DNA from 2 places in the Streptomyces violaceoruber genome. Region 2 is predicted to be linked to the other one. Evidence: riboswitches for the same ligand, from Rfam matches in the RefSeq annotation. Region 2 holds a riboswitch; the other holds the start of a gene.
What was found. A riboswitch is a leader RNA that binds a small molecule or an ion and turns the genes downstream of it on or off. The one in region 2 is predicted to bind thiamine pyrophosphate.
Positions count from the first base shown of each region.

Region 1: it holds a riboswitch for thiamine pyrophosphate, as region 2 does, so the genes downstream of both, thiO (glycine oxidase ThiO) here and R2E43_RS10420 (thiamine ABC transporter substrate-binding protein) in region 2, are expected to answer to the same signal.

Region 1 covers NZ_CP137734.1:6,225,065-6,235,865, forward strand. Annotated here, with positions in the region: gene R2E43_RS27805 (deoxyribonuclease IV) at 1-185, opposite strand, end outside; gene pknB (Stk1 family PASTA domain-containing Ser/Thr kinase) at 374-2,347, opposite strand; gene R2E43_RS27815 (thiazole synthase) at 2,536-3,330, opposite strand; gene thiS (sulfur carrier protein ThiS) at 3,333-3,533, opposite strand; gene thiO (glycine oxidase ThiO) at 3,530-4,735, opposite strand; TPP riboswitch at 4,733-4,844, opposite strand; gene R2E43_RS27830 (NAD(P)/FAD-dependent oxidoreductase) at 4,971-6,275, shown strand; gene R2E43_RS27835 (Rv2175c family DNA-binding protein) at 6,317-6,682, shown strand; gene thiE (thiamine phosphate synthase) at 6,837-7,508, shown strand; gene metF (methylenetetrahydrofolate reductase [NAD(P)H]) at 7,647-8,570, shown strand; gene R2E43_RS27850 (SCO2102 family sporulation regulator) at 8,627-9,634, shown strand; gene R2E43_RS27855 (phytoene desaturase family protein) at 9,656-10,801, opposite strand, start outside.
Region 2 covers NZ_CP137734.1:2,423,074-2,433,874, forward strand. Annotated here, with positions in the region: gene R2E43_RS10395 (LOG family protein) at 1-1,035, shown strand, start outside; gene R2E43_RS10400 (LAETG motif-containing sortase-dependent surface protein) at 1,192-1,896, shown strand; gene R2E43_RS10405 (maleylpyruvate isomerase family mycothiol-dependent enzyme) at 1,958-2,758, opposite strand; gene R2E43_RS10410 (ABC transporter ATP-binding protein) at 2,783-3,829, opposite strand; gene R2E43_RS10415 (ABC transporter permease) at 3,832-5,514, opposite strand; gene R2E43_RS10420 (thiamine ABC transporter substrate-binding protein) at 5,490-6,536, opposite strand; TPP riboswitch at 6,706-6,811, opposite strand; gene rlmN (23S rRNA (adenine(2503)-C(2))-methyltransferase RlmN) at 6,850-7,956, opposite strand; gene fxsT (FxSxx-COOH system tetratricopeptide repeat protein) at 8,196-10,801, shown strand, end outside.

The DNA of each region.
Region 1 (10,801 bases), 3.8 Mb from region 2:
TCGTCCTGCTTCGGGTTGCCGGCCGGGGTGGCCCAGCCGCGCGGGTTGGCGACGAAGACCTGCACGGCCTCCGCCTTCAGCTCGCGGGCGTAGGACAGGCCGACGGAGTGCAGCCCGCCGGCCACGGGGACGTGGCCGCCGACGGGATTGCGCGGCAGGGAAGAGGAGGAGGATGCGGTGCTCATGTCGGCACCAAGGATGCCAGGACGTGTGGACGGACCCCGGACCAGGGTAGGACCGCGCTGGTGTACCGGCGCACCGGCGCTGCCGCCGTCAAGAGGCCCTGCCTCCCCGCCCGCCACCGCAGGCCCCGACCGGCCGCTTGCCGCGCGCGGCGGCCGGTCCGGCGTCCGGCGCCGGGGCCGGGGCCGGATCAGCGAATCGTGATGGTGACCGTCGACCCCTCGGGAGCCGTGTCCCCGCCGTCCACGGACTGCTTCTTCACGGTGTCGCCGAACAGCCCGAGCAGACCGCGGTCCTCGTCCACTTCGAAGCCCGCGTCCTCGAGCTTCTGCTTGGCGTCGTCCACGCTGTCCCCGACCACGTCCGGGACCTCGATCATCCGGGGCCCCTTGGACACCGTGAGCGTCACCGTGTCCCCCTCGGCGGCCCGGCCGCCCGGCTCCGGCGTCTGCCGGGCCACCCGGCCGCTGTCGTACTCCGAGTTCACCCGCTCGTCGGCGGTCTTCACCTTCAGGCCGGCCCCCTCCAGCTCGGCCCGCGCCTCGTCCAGGTCGTCGCCCGTGACGTCCGGGACGTCGACCGGGCTGCCCTTGCTGACGACCAGGGCGACCGCGGAGCCCGCGCGCACCGTGGTGCCCGACCCGGGCTTGGTGGAGATCACGAAGCCCCTGGCCACCTCGTCGCTGAACGCCCGGGTCACCATGCCCGGCTCCAGCCCCTCGTCCTCGAGCAGCGTGCGGGCCTTGTCCAGCTTGTAGCCCGTCACGTCCGGCAGCTTCACGGTGTCGGGGCCGTCGGAGACCGTGAGGGACACGGAGTCGTTCTTCCGGATGCGGTCGCCCACCCCGGGGTCGGTGCTGATGACCTTGCCGCGCTCCACGGTGTCGCTGTAGGCGTGCCGCACCTTGCCGACGTCGAGACCGGCGTCGTCCAGCCGGTCCCGGGCCTGCGCCTCGGTCTTGGACAGCAGCGGCGGCACCTTGGTGAACTGGCCGGAGTTGATGTACCAGACGCCCGTGCCGATCCCCAACACCAGCAGGACGGCCACGACGATCGTCAGCGGCCCGCGGCGCAGGCGCAGCCGCCGGGACGGGGAGGGGGCCGGCGGGGGAGCGGCCAGCCGGCTGGTGCGGTTGACCCCGTCCGCGCCGAACCCGCCGTCCGAGGCGAAGCGGCCGTCCGGGCCGGCGGACCCGTCGTCCTCGTTGACGGGCAGCGGCCGGGGCATCGTCAGCGCGCGCGGGATCACGCTCGTGCGGTCCTCGGCGTTGTCGTGCTCCGCGGCGAGCGCCTGCGGCGGCACCGCGTCCAGCTGGGCCGCGCTCAGCGACTCACGCGCCTCGCGGGCCCGCGCGAGCAGCGCCACGGCGTCGTGCGGCCGGATCTCCGGGTTCCGCGCGGTCGCCGCGGCCACCAGCTCGTCCAGCTCGTACGCCAGCTCCGGCACGGCGGCCGAGGGCGGCGGCACGTCCTCGTGGAGGTGCTTGTAGAGCACCGCCGCGGGGGAGTCCCCGTCGTGCGGCTTGGCGCCGGTCAGCATCTCGTACAGCACGACACCGCACGCGTACACGTCGACCCTGGGGTCGGCGGTGCCGTGCTCGATCTGCTCGGGCGCCAGGTAGGAGACGGTGCCGAGGACGGCGCCGGTGGTGCTGGTCACGGTGTCCACGGCCCGGACCAGGCCGAAGTCGGCGACCTTGACCCGGCCGTCGTCACCTATCAGCACGTTCTCCGGCTTCATGTCCCGGTGCACGAACCCCGCCCGGTGCGCGGCGCCGAGCGCGGCGAGGACCGGCTCCAGGATGTCCAGCGCCGCCCGCGGCCTGAGCGCCCCGCGCTCGCGCAGCACGTCCCGCAGGGTGCAGCCCGCGATGTACTCCATCGCCAGGTAGACGTACGCCCCCTCGGCCCCCTGGTCGAAGACCTGGACGACATTGGGGTGGTCGAGCCGGGCCACCGACTTGGCCTCGCGGATGAACCGCTCGACGAAGGTGGCGTCGGTCGCGAGCGTCGGGTGCATCACCTTCAGCGCGAGCACGCGGTCCAGGCGGGTGTCCACGGCCCGGTAGACCGTGGCCATCCCGCCGACCGCGATCCGCGCCTCGACGCGGTACCGGCCGTCGAGCACCTGCCCGACGAGAGGGTCCTGAAGGGTCGTGTCCACGCAGGTGAGTGTACGAGCCGCCACCGACACCCCGCGCCGCCGAGCGGAATGGGACCGGTACTGCAGCGCACCTGTGACGTACGCAACGCACCCAGCTGCGGGCAGTCGTGTCGCTGGGGCGGCACGGGTGGGCGCAGCGGCACCCCGCAACGCCGGGTCGCGCACTCCCCAGCCCCAGCACCGGTCCGCTAGAAGGCAGGCCGCTCCGGGTCCAGCACCGCCAGGCCCTCCGCAGGAGACGACGCCTCGGCGAAATGCCGCCGCGGAATCCGCCCGGCCCGCCGAGCCAACCGCCCCGCCTCCACCCCCGCCCGCATCGCCGCAGCCATCAGCACCGGCTCCTGCGCCCGCGTCACCGCCGAGGCCAGCATCACACCCGCGCACCCCAGCTCCATCGCCAGCGCCACGTCCGACGCCGTACCGGCCCCGGCGTCCAGGATCACCGGTACGCGCGCGTGCTCCACGATCAGCTGGAAGTTGTGCGGGTTGCGGATCCCGAGGCCTGACCCGATCGGCGAGCCCAGCGGCATGATCGCCGCGCACCCGGCGTCCTCCAGCTTCCGCGCGAGCACCGGGTCGTCGTTGGTGTACGGCAGCACGGTGAACCCGTCGTCCACCAGCGTCTCCGCCGCGTCCAGCAGCTCGACCGGGTCCGGCAGCAGGGTGCGCTCGTCCGCGATGACCTCCAGCTTGACCAGGTCCGTGCCGAGCGCCTCGCGCGCGAGGCGGGCCGTGAGCACCGCCTCCCCGGCGGTGAAGCAGCCGGCCGTGTTCGGCAGCACCCGGATGCCGAGCCGCTCCAGCACGGACAGCACGGAGCCGTGCACCGAGGCGTTCACCCGCCGCATCGCGACGGTCGTCAGCTCCGTCCCGGAGGCCACCAGCGCGCGCTCCAGCACGTCCAGGCTGGGCGCCCCGCCCGTACCCATGATCAGGCGGGACGCGTACGTCGTACCGCCGAGGACGAAGGGATCGTCGGCCATGGTCAGCCTCCTTGGACGGCGGTGAGGATCTCGACACGGTCACCGTCGGCCAGGGCGGTGGCGGACCACCGCGCGCGCGGGACGACGGTCTCGTTCAGGGCGGCGGCCACTCCGGACGGGGCCGCGGTGAGCGTGCCCACCAGCGCGTCCAGGGCGGTGCCGGGAGCCACCTCGCGCGGCTCGCCGTTGACGGAGATGTTCATGCGGGCTGCTCCGAGCGTGCGGGGACGGCGCTGAAGCGCCTCGGGCCGAAGGGGCGGGCCACGTCCGGCAGCTCCCCGCCGGTCAGGGCCTCCGCCATGACGTCGCCGGTGACGGGGGTGAGCAGGACGCCGTTGCGGTAGTGACCGGTGGCCAGCAGCAGGCCGTCCAGAGCGGTCGGGCCGAGCAGCGGGGCGTTGTCCGGGGAGCCGGGACGCAGACCCGCGCGGGTCTCCGTCAGAGGCAGCTCCGTGATGCCGGGCACCAGCTCGTGGGCGTCGCGCAGCAGTTCGTAGACGCCGCCCGCGGTGACCGTCGTGTCCCAGCCCAGCTCCTCGCTGGTGGCGCCGACGACCAGCTCGCCGCTCTCCCGGGGCACCAGGTAGACGTGGTTGCCGCGCACCACGGCGCGCACGGTCCGGTTCAGCAGCGGCCCCGGCGTCCGCGGCATGGTCAGCCGCAGTACCTGCCCCTTCACCGGCCGCACGGGCGGCAGCACGGCCTCCGGCACGCCCCCGAGCCGCCCGCTCAGGCTGCCCCCGGCCAGCACCACCTGCCCGGCCTCCAGGGCGGTGCCGTCGGCGCCGACGACGCCCGTGGCCCGGTCCCCGCGCCCGACGGTGAGCCGCTCGGCCCACACGCGGTGGAAGACCACACCCGCGTGTTCGCAGGCGGCGACCAGCGCGCGGGCGAGGCGGCGGGGGTCGATCTGGTGGTCGCCGTCCACCCGGAGCCCCCCGCGCACGCCCGGCGCGAGCATCGGCTCCAGGCGTCGGCACTCGCGCCCCGACAGCCACTCGGACTCCAGGCCGGAGCGCTGCTGGAGCGCGTGCAGTTCGCGCAGGTGGGCGCGGTCGTCGGCGTCCAGCGCGACGGCGAGTGTGCCGCACCGCCGGTAACCGAGGTCGTGGCCGGTCAGCTCGGTCAGCTCGGCCGCGAACTCCGGGTAGCGGCGGGCCGAGGCGAGGTTCAGCGCGAGCAGCGTCTCCTCGCCGTAGTGCAGCTCCGTGACGGCGGCCAGCATCCCGGCCGCCACCTGGGCCGCCCCGCCGCCCGGCTCGGGGTCCACGAGGGCGGTGACCAGCCCGCGCCGCGCGGCCCGCCAGGCGGTGACGAGCCCGATGATCCCGCCGCCGACGACGAGAACGTCGGGCGTACGGGACGTACGAGGTGTGTGCGGAGGCGTGTGTGATGGAGACGACATGGGCGTCCAGCCCCTCCCTTCGCCGGCATGACCCGGATCAGGTTCGTACGGTCGGAGGCCGCCAGCCTCCCTCTCAGCCCGGTGCGTCCGGGCTCCCGCGAGTGCCTTGCTCCGGCCACCCTAGCCCGCCGGGCGGCGCCCCTGTAAGGGAGCCTCCCGGGGCCGGGGGCGTCGCCGGGCAGCCCGCGGGGTGCGGGCACCGACCGGCGAAACGCCGGGTGTCTATGGTGATCGGGTGAGCGAGCAGACGCGGGAACGAGAACAGCGGGACCGACGCGAACGGGGACGGCGGCCGGCGGCGGACGCGGAGCGCCGTGTGGTCGTGGTGGGCGCCGGGATGGCGGGCGTGCAGACCGCGGTCGCCCTGCGGGAACAGGGCTTCACCGGCCCGGTGACCCTGATCGGTGCGGAGCCGCACCAGCCGTACGACCGCCCCCCGCTGTCCAAGGCCGTCCTGCTCGGCACCGCCGAGGGCTCCGCCTTCGACGTCGACTTCGAGGCCCTCGGCATCACCCTGCGGCTGGGCTGCGAGGCCCTGGGCGTGCGCCCCGCGGAGCACGTCCTGGACACCTCCGAGGGGCCCGTGCCCTACGACGTCCTCGTTCTGGCGACCGGCGCCGAACCGGTGCGGCTCCCCGGCGCGGAGGGCGTGCCCGGCGTGCACCTGCTGCGCACCCTGGACGACGCGGAACGGTTGCGGCCGGTACTCGCCCGGCAGCACGACGTCGTGGTCGTCGGCGCGGGCTGGATCGGCGCCGAGTTCGCCACCGCCGCGCGCGAGGCGGGCTGCGCGGTGACCGTGGTGGAGGCCGCCGACCGGCCGCTGGCCGACGCGCTGCCCGCCGAGGTCGCCGCGCCGATGACCGCCTGGTACGCCGACGCCGGCGCCGAACTGCGCACCCGCGCACGTGTGGAGCGCGTCGAGTCCGGCGGCCCCGGTGAGTCCGGCCGGGTCGTCCTCGACGACGGCACCCGGCTGGCCGCGGGCGCGGTCGTCGTCGGCATCGGCGCCCGCCCGGCCACCGGCTGGCTGGCCGGGTCCGGCATCGCCCTCGGCGCGCACGGCGAGGTGCTGGCCGACGACCTCCTGCGCACGTCCGCGCCGGACGTCCACGCGGTCGGCGACTGCGCCTCCTTCCCCTCTGCCCGCTACGGCGAGCGGCTGCTGGTGCACCACTGGGACAACGCCCTCCAGGGCCCGCGCACGGTCGCCGCCGACATCGTCGGCGCCCCGGGCGGCGAGACCCCGGCGGCCTACGACCCGGTGCCCTACTTCTGGTCCGAGCAGTTCGGCCGCTTCGTCCAGTACGCCGGTCACCACACCGCCGCCGACACCACCCTGTGGCGCGGCGAGCCCGCGAGCCCGGCGTGGACAGTCTGCTGGCTGCGCGAGGGCCGCCTGGTCGCCCTGCTCGCGGTGGGCCGCCCCCGCGACCTGGCGCAGGGCAGGCGCCTGATCCAGGCGGGCACGCCGATGGACCCGGACCTGCTGGCCGACCCGGCGAAGCCGTTGAAGGCGGCGACGGCGGCCACGGCGTAGCCAGGTTTCCGACTGTCAGTGCCAGGTGGCAGGCTGGAGGCGTGACCGAGATTGACGCAAAGACCGATGCTCTCGTGCCCGCCTGGCTCACCGTTCCCGACATCGCCGAGATGCTCGGCGTCGAGGTGACCCGGGTACGCCAGCTGATCAAGGAGGGCCAGCTCATCGCCGTACGCCGCGGTGAGAACCGCGCGCTGCACATCCCCGCGGCCTTCATCGACGAGGACAAGGTCGTCAAGGGCCTGGTCGGGACCCTGACGCTGCTGCGGGACGACGGCTTCACGGACGAGGAGATGCTGGAGTGGCTCTTCACGCCCGACCCGAGCCTGCCCGGCACCCCCGCCCAGGCACTGAGTGAGAACCGCGGTACGGAGGTGAAGCGCCGCGCCCAGGCGCTCGCCGTCTGACCCGCACCGCCGATCCGCCACACCGCCCGGCGTGCGGCCACGCACGCCGGGCGCCGTGCCAGTACGCCACCATGGCGGGGTCCGTCGTGGGCCCACGCCACCACCGCGGGGTCCGTCCTGGGCCCACGCCACCGAACGACCGGGGGACACCCGCATGCCCGACACCGCCCCGACCGCCGCCCGCGCCCGGCTCGCCGACGCCCGGCTCTACCTGTGCACGGACGCCCGCCGGAGCCAGGGCGACCTGCCCGAGTTCCTGGACGCCGTGCTCGCCGGCGGCGTCGACATCGTGCAGCTGCGGGACAAGGGAATGGAGGCGGCGGAGGAACTGGAGCACCTGGCGGTCTTCGCCGACGCCTGCGCCCGCCACGGAAAGCTCCTCGCGGTCAACGACCGCGCGGACGTCGCGCACGCGGCCCGCGCCGACGTGCTCCACCTCGGCCAGGGCGACCTGCCGGTGCCCGCCGCCCGCGCGATCCTCGGCGACGACGTGCTGATCGGCCGCTCCACGCACGCCGAGTCCGAGGCCGCCGCGGCCGCGGCCCAGGAGGGTGTGGACTACTTCTGCACCGGCCCGTGCTGGCCGACCCCCACCAAGCCCGGCCGCCACGCACCCGGCCTCGACCTGGTCCGCCGCACGGCGGCGCTGGATACCGACCGCCCCTGGTTCGCGATCGGCGGCATCGACCTCGGCAACCTGGACGAGGTGCTGGAGGCGGGCGCCCGGCGCGTGGTCGTCGTGCGCGCGATCACCGCCGCCGAGGACCCGGGCGCGGCGGCGGCCGAGTTCGCCCGGCGGCTGCGGCAGGCTCCGGCACACGGGTAGCCGCACCTCGCCACCGACGTCGTCGCAGGCCGTCGTCTGCGGCGGGCAGGTGTCCAAAGGGTGGACAACAACTCGACAATGTGGACAAAAGTCCCGCATCCGGTTGGGTGACCGCCGCACCCTGGCTAACCTGCCCATATGGCCCTCGGAACCGCAAGCACGAGGACGGATCGCGCCCGCACGGTGCGTGACATCCTCGCCACCGGCAAGACGACGTACTCGTTCGAGTTCTCGGCGCCGAAGACGCCCAAGGGCGAGAGGAACCTCTGGAGCGCGCTGCGGCGGGTCGAGGCCGTGGCCCCGGACTTCGTCTCCGTGACCTACGGCGCCGGCGGCTCCACGCGCGCCGGCACGGTCCGCGAGACCCAGCAGATCGTCGCCGACACCACGCTGACGCCGGTGGCCCACCTCACCGCCGTCGACCACTCCGTCGCCGAGCTGCGCAACATCATCGGCCAGTACGCCGACGCCGGGATCCGCAACATGCTGGCCGTGCGCGGCGACCCGCCCGGCGACCCGAACGCCGACTGGATCGCGCACCCCGAGGGCCTGACCTACGCGGCCGAACTGGTCAGGCTCATCAAGGAGTCGGGCGACTTCTGCGTCGGCGTCGCGGCCTTCCCCGAGATGCACCCGCGCTCCGCCGACTGGGACACGGACGTCACGAACTTCGTCGACAAGTGCCGGGCCGGCGCCGACTACGCCATCACCCAGATGTTCTTCCAGCCCGACTCCTACCTCCGGCTGCGCGACCGGGTCGCCGCGGCCGGCTGCGCGACCCCGGTCATTCCCGAGGTCATGCCGGTGACCAGTGTGAAGATGCTGGAGAGGTTGCCGAAGCTCAGCAACGCCTCGTTCCCGGCGGAGCTGAAAGAGCGGATCCTCACAGCCAAGGACGATCCGGCGGCTGTACGCTCGATCGGCATCGAGTTCGCCACGGAGTTCTGCGCGCGGCTGCTGGCCGAGGGTGTGCCAGGACTGCACTTCATCACGCTCAACAACTCCACGGCGACGCTGGAAATCTACGAGAACCTGGGCCTGCACCACCCACCGCGGGCCTAGACCGGCCGCACGTATTTGCGACACACTGCGTAACGGCCACTGGGAGAGGGGCGTACATGGGCTGGACGGTCCTCTACATCGCGTTCGGCGTCGTCGCGCTGTGGCTGCTCGGCGAGGTGCTGCTGCAGTACAAGGCGCGGCTGCGCTGGCGGCTGCTGGCCTTCGCCGGCTTCGTCGGCGTCGTGGCCGGTGTGCTGATGTCGAACGTGCTCGTCATCGGCGTCGGTGCCGCCGCCTTCGCGGTCGGCCAGACCTACGTCACCCTGTCGTTCCGCCGCGGCTTCGAGGCCGGCTGGGCGGTCAACGCCCCGGCGAGCCTCGTCGGCAAGCGCGGGCGTCCCGAACGGGGCCGCCGGGAACCGACGTTGGAGGTCTCCGGGCTCGAACCCGCCGAGGGCGGCCAGGACCACCACGACGGCTACGACGAGCCCGCCCCGGGCCACGCCCCGGGCCACGCCCCGGGCCAGGACGGCACCGGCTCGTACGGGCACGACGACTACGACCGCGACGACGTCTTCACCCCGGCCCGGCCCACCGCCGACCCCTCGGCCGCGGAGACCACCGCCGTCTACGAACCGCAGCCCATGCCGGACGACACCAACTCGTACGGCGTCTACACCGACCCCGGTTACGGCACCGGCCAGCAGCAGGCGGCCGCCGCGCCGGGCGCCGACCAGGCGTACGCCTACGACTACTCCGGCTACGGCCAGCAGCAGGAGTACGGCTACGACACCGGCGCCCAGCAGCAGTACGCCGCCTACTCCGACCCGTACATCGGCACCCACACCTACGGCGGCGGGACGTACGACACCGGCGGCTACGACACGACCGGTGAGCAGAACTACGGCCAGCAGGGCTACGGGCAGGACCAGTACGCCCCCGGCGCCCCCGGCGCGCCCGGCGGCTACGGCGGCGAGACCCCGGCCGGCGGAGTGTGGGTGCCGCAGCAGCGCAGCACCGACGACCCCTACGGCGGCGAACTCCCTCCCGAGCAGCAGCCCTACCCCTACCAGGGCGACGGCCAGACGCAGGGCCAGGGCTACGACGAGCAGTACCGCTTCTGAGGAAGAGGAAGCCGGAGCCGCTCACTGGGAGCCGCGGAACTCCGGCCCCTCCACCACGAGTCCGGCGACCAGCGCGCCCGACATGCCCGCGTGCGGCAGCCCCCCGCCGGGGTGGGACCAGCCGCCGACGGTGAACAGGCCGTCCGTGCGCGTGCCGTTCGCCGGGTGCAGCAGCCGTCCGTCGGCGCCCGCCAGCGACGGCACCGGAATCGCCCCGTCCGCCGTACCGGTGTCCGCCGCGACCTCGGCCGGGGTGCGCACCTCGTGCCACAGGAGACGGTCGCGCAGACCGGGCACGGCCCGCTCGGCGACCTCCATCAACTGCCCGGCCCAGTGGGCGAACACCTCGGTCGTGGCCCGGTCGGAGGCACCGTCCAGGGCGGGCACCGCAGCGCTGAGCGTCACCGCCTCGTGGTCCGCGTCGGGGACCAGCGCAGGATCGTCGGGCCGCAGTACGGTGACGGTCGGCCGCGCGGCCATCCCGGGAGCGGCGCCGAACAGGCGGTCCAACTCCGTCTCGCGGTCCGCCGCGTGCACCACCGTCCGGTGCGCGGTGCCCGCCGGGCGGCTGCCGCGCAGGGCCAGCAGCACCGTCAGCCGGCTCGCCCCACCGCGCTGCGGCGGCACCTCGCCCCCGCCGCGCACCGGCGCCCCACCGCACAGGCGGTCCAGCACGCCCGGCGCCACGCCGGAGACGACGAACTCGGCCTCCGCCACGGCCCCTTCGGCCAGCTCCACGCCCGCCACCCGGCCGTCCTTCTCGACGATCCCGGTGACCTCGGCCCCGAAGCGGAACTCGACCCGGCGGGCCAGACACCGCTCGTACACCGCCCGCGCCAGCTCCCGCAGACCGCCGCCGCGCACGTACCAGACTCCGAACGCGTACTCCATGTACGGCAGGACCGCGGCGTTCGCCGGGGCGGTGCGGGGATCCAGGCCGTGGGCGAGCGCGTGGCTCTCCAGCAGGGCGGCGAGCCGGGCGTCACGCAGCTCCCACGCGCCGACCTCGGCGAGCGTGCCGGCCCGGCGGGTGCGCAGCAGCCGCTTGTGCGGGACCGCCGGATAGGGCTCGCGCTCGGCCAGCACCCGCCAGTTGGGCCACAGCGGCTCCTCCAGGAGGGGACGGCGCGTGCGGTCCCAGGTCTCCCGGGCCCGCACCAGGAAGTC
Region 2 (10,801 bases):
GGCTCCCTCGCCCATCACCGCGTCCAGGCCGTCGACCTGACGGACCGCACGGACGCCCTGCTGGCCGCCGACCCCACGGGCGCCGTCTTCCTCGGCTGCCCGATGGAGCCCGGCGCCGCCGCCGGGGTGCGCGCCGCCGGAGCCCTGGTCTTCCCGCCGATACCGGGCCTCCCCTTCGACCCCTACCGGGGGCGGGTCTACTCCCCCGACGAGCTCTACGCCCGCCTCGGCGAGGGCTACGAGGCGACGCCGGACGCCCTGGCCTACGACTGGTTCCAGCAGACCAGGGCCGACGGCGACGTCTTCGCCTCCATGCTGCGCGCGATCCATGACGACGCCGTCTCGGACGCGCTGGACGAACTCGTCGTCGGCAGCCGGGTGGTGGGCGTCATGGGCGGCCACGCCATGGCCCGCGGCACGACGGAGTACGCGGGCGCCGCCCGGCTGGGCCGTGAGCTGACCCGCGCCGGGCTCACGGTGGCCACGGGCGGCGGTCCGGGCGCGATGGAGGCGGCGAACCTCGGTGCGTACGCCGCCCCGTTCGACGACCGGATGCTGGACGAGGCCCTGATGCTGCTCGCCAAGGTGCCGTCGTTCGCGCCGTCGATCGCCGACTGGGCCCGGTCCGCGTTCGAGGTGCGCGAGCGCTGGCCCGGCGGCGGCGCCTCGATCGGCATCCCGACCTGGTTCTACGGCCACGAGCCGCCCAACGCCTTCGCCGCGCACATCGCGAAGTACTTCGCCAACGCCACCCGCGAGGACGGCCTGCTGGCCCGCTCCACGGCGGGCGTGGTGTTCCTGCCGGGTGCGGCCGGCACCTTGCAGGAGATCTTCGACAACGCGACGCCGAACTACTACGAGTCGCGCGGCGAGCCCACTCCCATGGTGCTCGTGGACCGCCGGCACTGGACCGAGACCCTGCCGGCGTGGCCGCTGCTGCGGTCGCTCGCGAAGGGGCGGACGATGGAGTCCCGAATCGCCCTTGTTGACCGGATCGACGAGGCTCCCGAGGCACTGAAACGCGTCGGCGGTTAATAAGACGGCAAAGTCAACGCCCCCGGCAGGCATATGCGTTGACACTTCTTACGCCCCGCTTATAGACCAGTGAGGCTCATGGGTGTGCTGATGCCGCGTCATCGAGCGTCGGCACCCTCTTCACCCCCCGCATCCGCGCTCCCGTAAAGGACAAACGTGGCAGTCCTGTCCATAATCAGCCGCACGGCATCGCGCCGCGGCGTCCGCGCCCTCGGCGTCGTCGCCGCCTCCGCGGCCCTGGCGCTCAGCGCCTCAGGCAACGCCCTCGCCTGCAACATCAGCGAGTTCTCCGCCGAAGCCAAGTGCGACGGCGACAACGGTGTCATCACCGTCACCGACGTGGACCCGGCCGGCATCCCGGCCACCGTCACCGTCTACCTCAAGGACGGCGACAAGCAGGTCGGCCAGCAGACGGTCAAGGGCTCCAAGGACGGCACCACCGTCTCCTTCCCCGTGGACTGGCAGCCGAACACGACGTACCGCGTCCACGTGAAGGCCGACAGGTACGTCGACGAGGACATCCAGCCGGACGTCACCACCCCGTCGACGGCGTGCAAGACCGAGGACACCCCGACTCCGACCCCGTCGGAGAGCTCGTCGACCCCGTCCGACGAGACGGAGTCCCCGGCGCCCGAGCCGTCCACGTCGGCCCCCGCGCCGTCGCAGTCGGAGAGCACCGCCCCGGCGGCCGTGCCGAACGACAACGCCCCGTCCCCGGCGGCCGGTGACTCCAACCTCGCCGAGACCGGTGCCAACTCCAACACCGGCATGATCGCCGGTATCGCGGCGGCGCTGGTCGTCGTCGGTGGCGGCGCCGTCTTCTTCGGCCTGCGCCGTCGCGGAGCGAACAGCAACAGCTGACGCCCGCGCCGACCCGTTCACGGCGGTGGCCCGTCCCGTTCCGGGGCGGGCCACCGTCGTGTCAGCCGAACGTCGCCTTCTCCAGCCAGAGTTCGAGCAGCTTGCGGTCGCCGAGCACCTCGAGTCCCGGGGCGTCCGGCGACAGCCGGCCGTAGAAGGCCAGCAGCACGTCCGTGAGCGGGCCGCGCAACGCCACCGTGGCCTTCTCGTGCCCGCGGCGCCAGGTGATGCCGTCGTCGGGCAGCTCGACGATCCACTCGGCGTTCAGCTCGGCTGCGGTGTCGGTCGCGTGCAGGTGGAGGCTGCTGCCGGGGGCCCGCAGTTCGTTCGCCGCGGCGCCGGGCAGGGCCCGCTGCACGAACCGCACGATGTCCAGCCACTCGTCGATCGCGTCGGCCGCCACCTCGGGCGCGACCGCCCGGTGGGGCAGGCCCGCCGCGAGTGCCGCGTCGGCGCCGTGGACGACGAGTTCGTGGGTCATCCGCCGCGCCCAGAACCCCGCCGTGCCGACTCCGGCCCACGACCACGCGCGCGCGTCCGGACCGGCCTCCCGCAGCGCGCCGACGACGACCTCGCCGGACTCCGCCAGCCACGCGTCCAGCGCCGCCGCGTCCCCGCTCGCCGCGGGCCCCCCGGCCCCGGGCGCCCGGTCCACCGGCACGTCCTGCTCGGCGCGGGTACCGACGATCAGCCCCGTCCAGCGCAGGGCCCGGCCCACGTGCCGCACCAGATCCTCCAGGGTCCAGTCCGGGCAGGTCGGCACGGTGGCGGTCAGCTCCGCACCGGAGGTGACCACGGCCCGGAGCCTGCCCACCTGGTGAACGATTTCTTCGCAGTACCGGTCGTGTGCGAGGAGTGTCATGCCGTCACCCTACGAGCGCAACGATCACTCCGGAACGCCTGATCCACCGAGCACGACGACGTCCGCCGCGTCGAACTCCACGCCGACCGCGGCCCCGACCTCCGGCGCCGCCCGCAGCGCGCAGGCCGCCTCAAGACGGGGCGCGTCCTCGGGCTGGAGGTGCACGGCGACGTGCGTGCCGCGGAAGGTGCGGGCCGTGACCGTGCAGCGCAGGCCCTCGTCGGCGGGGACGACCCGGACGCCGGCCGGCCGCACGAGCACCGTACGCGTGCCCTGCGGGGCGTCCTCGGGGACCGGCACCTTGCCCCACGGGGTGTCCGCGGCCTGTCCGGCGACGGACGCCTCGGCCACGTTCTCGAAGCCGAGGAAGCGGGCCACGAACGCGTCCGCCGGCCGCTGCCACACCTCCAGGGGCGTTCCCGACTGGGCGATCCGCCCGTCCCGCATCACCACGACCCGGTCGGCGAGCGCGAACGCCTCGCCCTGGTCGTGCGTCACCGCGAGCACCGTGGTGCCCAGCCGCCCGAACAGCTCGCGCAGTTCGACCACGAGGCGCTCCCGCAGTGAACGGTCCAGCTGGCCGAGCGGCTCGTCCAGCATCAGCAGCCGTGGCCGGGGCGCGAGCGCGCGGGCCAGGGCCACCCGCTGCTGCTCCCCGCCGGAGAGCGCGGCGACGGACCGGCGGGCGGCGCCCGGCAGTCCGACCAGTTGCAGCAACTCCGCCACCCGGGCCTGCTGCTCGGCCCGGGACGCGCCGCGCATCCGCGGCCCGAAGGCGATGTTCCCGGCCACGTCCCGCTGCGGGAACAGCTGGTGGTCCTGGAACATCAGCCCGACCTCGCGCCTGTGTGCGGGCACCCCGGACTGGTCCCGGCCGTCCAGCGTCACCCGCCCGGCGTCCAGCGGCTGGAGCCCGGCGACGGCCCGCAGCAGCGTCGACTTGCCGCTGCCGCTGGGCCCGAGCACGCACACCACCTCGTGCTCGGCGACCCCCAGGCCGACGTCGTCGAGTACGGCCCGCCCGCCGAAGCGGACGGTCGCGCCTTCCAGGCTCAACAGGCTGGGCGGCATGTCTAGAACTCCCCGCTCCGGTCGGTCCGCAGCCGCTCCAGCACCACCAGGGCCACGGCGCACACCAGCATCAGAATCGTCGAAAGGGCCATCGCCTGGCCGTAGTTCATGTCCCCGGGCCGGCCCAGCAGGCGCGCCACGGCGACCGGCAGCGTCGGGTTGTCGGGCCGTGCGATGAAGACGGTGGCGCCGAACTCCCCCAGCGACACCGCGAAGGCGAACCCGGCCGCCACCAGCAGCGCCCGCCGCACCATCGGCAGGTCCACCTCGCGCCAGACCCGCCACGGCGAGGCGCCCAGCACCGCGGCCGCCTCCCGCAGCCGTCCGTCCACCGCCCGCAGCACCGGCAGCATGGTCCGTACGACGAAGGGGACGCCCACCAGCGCCTGGGCGAGCGGCACCAGGATCCAGGAGGACCTGAGGTCCAGCGGCGGTTCGTCCAGCGCGATCAGGAACCCGAACCCGACCGTCACGGCCGACACCCCGAGCGGCAGCATCAGCAGCGCGTCGAACCCGCGCACGAAACGGCCCGCGTCGCGCCGGGTGAGCGCGGTCGCGGCCAGCGCGCCGATCACCACGGCGATGGCGGTGGCGGCGACGACGTACTGGAGGGAGTTGCCGATCGCCTCGATCGGCGGGACGAGGAAGGCGCCGCCGTCCTCGCGGGTCAGCGCCCGGTAGTAGCCGAAGCCGGACGCCCCCAGCGACCGCTGGACCAGTACCGCCAGCGGCAGCACCAGCAGGACGGCGATGACGCCCAGGACGCCGGCGAGCAGCGCCCACTGTCCGGCTCCACGCGGCCGGCGCACGGTCGTGGCCGCGTCCACGAGCCGCAGAGCCGTCTCCCGCCGCCGCACGGTCCAGGCGTGCACGGCGAGGACGGCGACGACCGCCGCGAACTGGATCAGCGTCAGGACGGCGGCCGTGGACAGGTCGAAGACCTGCGAGGTCTGGCGGTAGATCTCCACCTCCAGGGTGGAGAAGGTGGGCCCGCCGAGGATCTGGACGACGCCGAAGGAGGTGAAGGTGAACAGGAAGACCATCAGCGCGGCGGCGGCCACGGCGGGCGCCAGCGCGGGCAGTGTGACCTGCCGCCAGGCCCTCAGCCGCGAGGCGCCGAGCATCCGGGCGGCCTCCTCCTGCCGCGGGTCGAGCTGCGCCCACAGACCGCCGACGGTGCGGACGACGACGGCGTAGTTGAAGAAGACGTGCGCGAGCAGGATCGCCCACACCGTGGTGTCCAGGCGCAGACCCCACAGCTCGTCGAACAGCCCGCCGCGCCCCACCAGCGCCAGGAACGCCGTACCGACGACGACCGTCGGCAGCACGAACGGCACGGTCACCACGGCCCGCAGGACCTGTTTGCCGGGGAAGTCGAAGCGGGCGAAGACGTACGCGCCGGGCAGCGCGACGAGCAGCGTGAGCCCGGTCGACGCCAGCGCCTGCCAGGTGGTGAACCACAGCACGTGCCGCACGTCGGACTGTGCGAGCACGTCCCCGATCCGGCCGAGCTGCCACACCCCGTCGGTCTTCAGTCCACGGGCGACGATGGCGGCGACGGGGTAGGCGAAGAACACCGCGAAGAACGCGACGGGCACGGCCATGAGGCCGAGCCGGGCCGCGCTCCCGCGCACGGCCCGCGCCCGCTTGCCTGCTCGAGTCACTTCAGTACGAGCGAGGTCCACGACTTGACCCACTGGTCGCGGTTGTCGGCGATCTTCGCCGGGTCGAGGGTCTGCGGGTCCTTCGCCCGCGGCCCGAACTTCGAGAACACCTCGGGGACCTGCGCGCCCTCCCGCACCGGGTAGACGAACATGTTCAGCGGCATGTCCTCCTGGAAGGACTTGCTCAGCAGGAAGTCGAGGAGCGCCTTGCCGCCCTCGGGGTTCTTCGCGTTGCTGAGCAGGCCCGCGTACTCGACCTGCCGGAAGCAGGTGCCGTCGGCGACGCCCGTGGGGGCGGTGTCCGGCTGCGGATCGGCGTAGACGACCTCGACGGGCGGGGAGGAGGCGTAGGACACGACGAGCGGACGGTCGCCCTTGGCCTTCTTGCCGCCGGCCGAGCCGGAGAACTCCTCGTTGTACGCCTGCTCCCAGCTGTCGACGACCTTGACGCCGTTCGACTTGAGCTTCTTCCAGTAGCCCTCCCAGCCCTCGTCGCCGTACTTGGCGGCGGTGCCGAGCAGGAAGCCGAGGCCGGGCGAGGAGCTGCCCGCGTTCTCGGTGACGAGCAGGTCCTTGTACTCGGGCTTGACCAGGTCGTCGAGGGTCCTGGGCGGGGTCAGCCCGTGCTCGCGGAAGTACGCCTTGTCGTAGTTGACGCAGATGTCGCCGGTGTCGACGGGCGTGACCCGGTGCTTTTCCCGGTCGGCCCGGTACTCGGGCAGGACGAGGTCGGAGCCCTTCGCCTCGTACGACTGGAACAGCCCGTTGTCGAGGGCACGGGAGAGCAGGGTGTTGTCGACGCCGAAGAAGACGTCGCCCTGCGGGTTGTCCTTGGTGAGGATGGCCTTGTTGACGGCCTGTCCGGCGTCGCCGTCCTCCAGGACCTTGACCTTGTAGCCGGAGTTCTTCTCGAAGGCGGCGATCACGTCCTTCGACACGGCCCACGAATCGTGGCTGACCAGCGTCACGGTCCTGGAGCCGCCGGAGCCGCTGCCGTCGCCGCCGTCGTCGGACGACCCGCAGGCGGCCAGCGTGCCGACCATGCCGAGCCCGACGGCCAGGACACCGGCCTTCGTGGTGATGCCCTTCCTGGTGGTGCCCCTCTTGGTGATGCCCCTCTTGGTGATGCTCACTGAATTCCTCCTGGGTGACCAGGAGAAGACGCGGCCCCGCCCGGAACCCCTGGCGAGGGTCCCGGGCAGGGCGCAACAGCTCGAGTGGTGACCGATCTCCCTACCCAGAATGACCTGGGCCAGGTTCGGAGGGTCTGCGGCCGGTGCCGCACTCTCAGCGCTGTGGCGCTCCCCTGTCGGAATATGAAGATGTGACTGTGCTGATGTACTTCCGCCGGTCAGGTTACCGCTCGCTCGCGGCGAGCTGACCACACGCCCCGTCGATCTCCTGCCCACGGGTGTCCCGGATCGTCACCGGCACACCGTGCGCCGCGATCGCCTCCACGAACGCCTTCTCGTCCTCGGGCCGGGACGCGGTCCACTTGGAGCCGGGCGTCGGGTTGAGCGGGATCAGGTTGACGTGCACGGGCCTGCCCCTGAGCAGCCGCCCGAGCCGGTCGCCGCGCCAGGCCTGGTCGTTGATGTCGCGGATCAGGGCGTACTCGATGGACAGCCGGCGCCCGGACTTCGCCGCGTACTCGAACCCGGCGTCCAGCACCTCGCGCACCTTCCACCGCGTGTTGACGGGGACGAGGGTGTCGCGCAGCTCGTCGTCGGGGGCGTGCAGCGAGATGGCGAGGCGACACTTGAAGCCCTCGCCGGTGAAGCGGTGGATCGCGGGGACGAGACCGACCGTGGAGACGGTGATGCCCCGCTGGGAGAGCCCCAGCCCGTCGGGCTCGGGGTCGGTGAGTCGGCGGATGGCGCCCACGACCCGGTTGTAGTTGGCGAGGGGCTCGCCCATGCCCATGAACACGATGTTGCTGAGCCGCGCGGGGCCTCCCGGGACCTCGCCGTCCCTGAGCGCCCGCATGCCGTCCACGATCTGGTGCACGATCTCGGCGGTCGACAGGTTGCGGTCCAGGCCGGCCTGGCCGGTGGCGCAGAACGGGCAGTTCATCCCGCAGCCCGCCTGGGAGCTGATGCACATGGTCACCCGGTCCGGGTAGCGCATGAGCACCGACTCGACGAGCGTCCCGTCGAACAGCTTCCACAGCGTCTTGCGCGTGGTCCCCTGGTCGGTCGACAGGTGGCGCACGACCGTCATCAGCTCGGGCAGCAACGCTTCCCGCAGCCCCTCGCGCGAACCGGCGGGGATGTCGGTCCACTGCTCGGGGGCGTGCGCGTACCGCGCGAAGTAGTGCTGCGAGAGCTGCTTCGCACGGAACGGCTTCTCACCGATCGCGGCGACAGCCTCCTTGCGCTCGGCAGGCGTGAGGTCGGCAAGGTGCCGCGGCGGCTTCTTGACTCCGCGCGGCGCGACGAATGTGAGTTCTCCGGGCTTAGGCATGACGTTCCCAGTGTCGCAGATCGACTCGGGTGCCCCTGCGGGGCGCCGGTTTCCGGTCGGGGCGGCGGTTTCCGGTCGGGGCGGCGGTTTCCGGTCGGGGCGGCGGTTTCCGGTCGGGGCGGCGGTTTCCGGTCGGGGCGGCGGTTTCCGGTCGGGGCGGCGATTTCGCCCTTTCGCTACCCGCCCCAGGTCATACGCGGAATCATGGCTCCGCATGGCACCTAGGGACGGGGGCAAGGGTGACCGATCACGCCCAGCAGTTCTTCATCAGCTACGCGGGCACCGACCGGGCCTGGGCCGAGTGGGTCGGCTGGCACCTGGAGCAGGCCGGCCACCGGGTCATCCTGGACGTCTGGGACTGGCGCACGGGGGACAACCTGGTCCAGCGCATGGACGAGGCGCTCGAACGCGCCGACGCGGTGATCGCCCTGTTCTCCACGTCCTACTTCGAGGACGAACGCTGGACCACCGAGGAGTGGACCGCCGCCGTCGCCCACCGCGACCGCCTCATCCCCCTCGCTCTGGAACCCCTCACCACCAGTGACCTTCCCCGCGTTCTGGCCGCCAAGCTGCGCAAGAACCTGCACGGTCTGGATGAATCCGCGGCCCTGACCGCCCTGCGCGAGGCGGTCAACAGCGGCAGCCGTCCCTCCGTTCCCCCGCCCTTTCCCGGCACCGTCCCGGCAGCGGGCGCCCTCCCGGCCGCGGCCCCCGTCCCCGCAGCGGGCCGGAACAGGCCACGCCTGCCCGGGAGCGCCGAGCAGCCCCGGGTGTGGAGCGTGCGACGGCGCAACCCCGACTTCGCCGGCCGCGAGACGGAGATCGCCCGCCTGCGGGAAAGCCTCATGCAGGAGAGCAAGGCCGTACCCCAGGCCCTGCACGGTATGGGCGGGGTCGGCAAGACCCAGCTCGCCCTGGAATACGCCCACCGCTTCGCCGACCAGTACGACGTGGTGTGGTGGATCGACGCCGAACAACCCGACGAGATCCCCGTCCACTACACCGAACTCGCCCACCGCCTGGGGCTCGCCAAGCCCGACGCCGGCGCCGAGGCCAACGCCCGCGCGCTGCTCTCCCACCTCGACACCCTCGACCGCTGGCTGCTCATCCTCGACAACGCCGAAGACCCCGCCCAGGTCGAGCCCTGGCTCGCCCAAGGCCCCGGCCACACCCTGATCACCTCACGCAACCCGAACTGGGCCGGCACCGCCCGCGCCACACCCCTGAACGTCTTCACCCGCACCGACTCCCTCACCTATCTGCAGGGCCGGGTCGGCGGCATGGACGACGAGCAGGCCGACACCCTCGCGGCGGACCTCGGCGACCTCCCGCTCGCCCTCGCCCAGGCCGCCGGCGTCATCGCCAACGGCGGCGTGAGCCTGGGCCTCTACCACCAGCTCCTCGCCACCAACACGACCCGGATCCTGGAAAGGGGCGGCGCTCCCGGATACCCCGCACCGGTGGCGGCCACCGTCACCATCGCCGTCGACCGGCTCACGGACGAACACCCCGATGCGATCGCGCTGCTCCGCCTGGTCGCCCTGCTCGGCCCCGAGCCCATCCGGAACGCCTGGCTGGAGAGCGTTCGCCCCCGGTTGACCACGATCCCCGGCGACTCCGACGACCCGATGTGGCTCCACGAGGCGCTGAGTCCCCTCAGCCGTTACGGCCTCGCCCGCACCGAGCCCGAGAGCTTCCAGATCCACCGCCTCACCCAGGCCGTCCTGCGTGACCAGTCCCTCCCGGACCAATCCGCGGCCATCCGCAAGGACGCCACCGCCCTCCTGTCCGCCGCCAACCCCGGCGACCCGCAAAGCCCGGGCAACTGGCCCGGCTGGGCGGCTCTCACCCCCCACCTCACGGCGCAGCACCTCGCTCCCACCGAGCAACCCGAACTGCGACCGACTCTCCTCGACGCCGCCCACTACCTGATCAGAAGCGGCCAGACGCGCACCGCCCGCGACCTCACCGCGACGGCCCACGCGGCGTGGGCCACCGACCTGGGAGAGGACCACCCCGACACCCTCACCAGCGCCCAGTTCCTCGGCCACGCCACGGCCGACCTCGGCGAGCACGCGGAAGCCCGTCGCATCATCGAAGACACCCTCACCCGCAGGCGCCGCACCCTCGGCGACGACCACCCCCACACCCTCCAGTCCGCCAACGACCTCGCGAACGTCCTGGACAACCTTGGCGAGCACACCGAGTCCCACCGCATCATCGAGGACACCCTCACCCGCCGACGCCGCACCCTCGGCGACGACCACCCCCACACCCTCCAGTCCGCCCACAACCTCGCCGCCTCCCTGCACCACCTCGGCGAGCACACCGAATCCCGCCGGATCCTCGAAGACACCCTCACCCGCCAACGCCGCACCCTCGGCGACGACCACCTCGACACCCTCCAATCCGCCCACAGCATCGCCGCCTCCCTGCACAGCCTCGGCGAGCACACCGAATCCGTCCGCATGGACCAGGAAACCCTCGCCCGCCTGCGCCGCATCCTCGGCGACGACCACCCGGACACCCTCCAGTCCGCCCACAACCTCGCCGTCACCCTGCACGACCTCGGCGAGCACACCGAAGCCCGCCGCATCATCGAAGACACCCTCACCCGCCAACGCCGCACCCTCGGCGACGACCACCCCCACACCCTCCAATCCGCCCACAACCTCGCCGTCACCCTGCACAGCCTGCGTCAATACGCGGCAGCGGCTCAGCTCCTCGATGACGTGCGCAACCGCCTACGCCGCACCCTCGGCGACGACCACCCGGACACCGTGGACGCCACCCACAGCCTCGCCAAGGCACTGATCGCGGTGGGGAAGCCGTTCGCAGCTCAGCG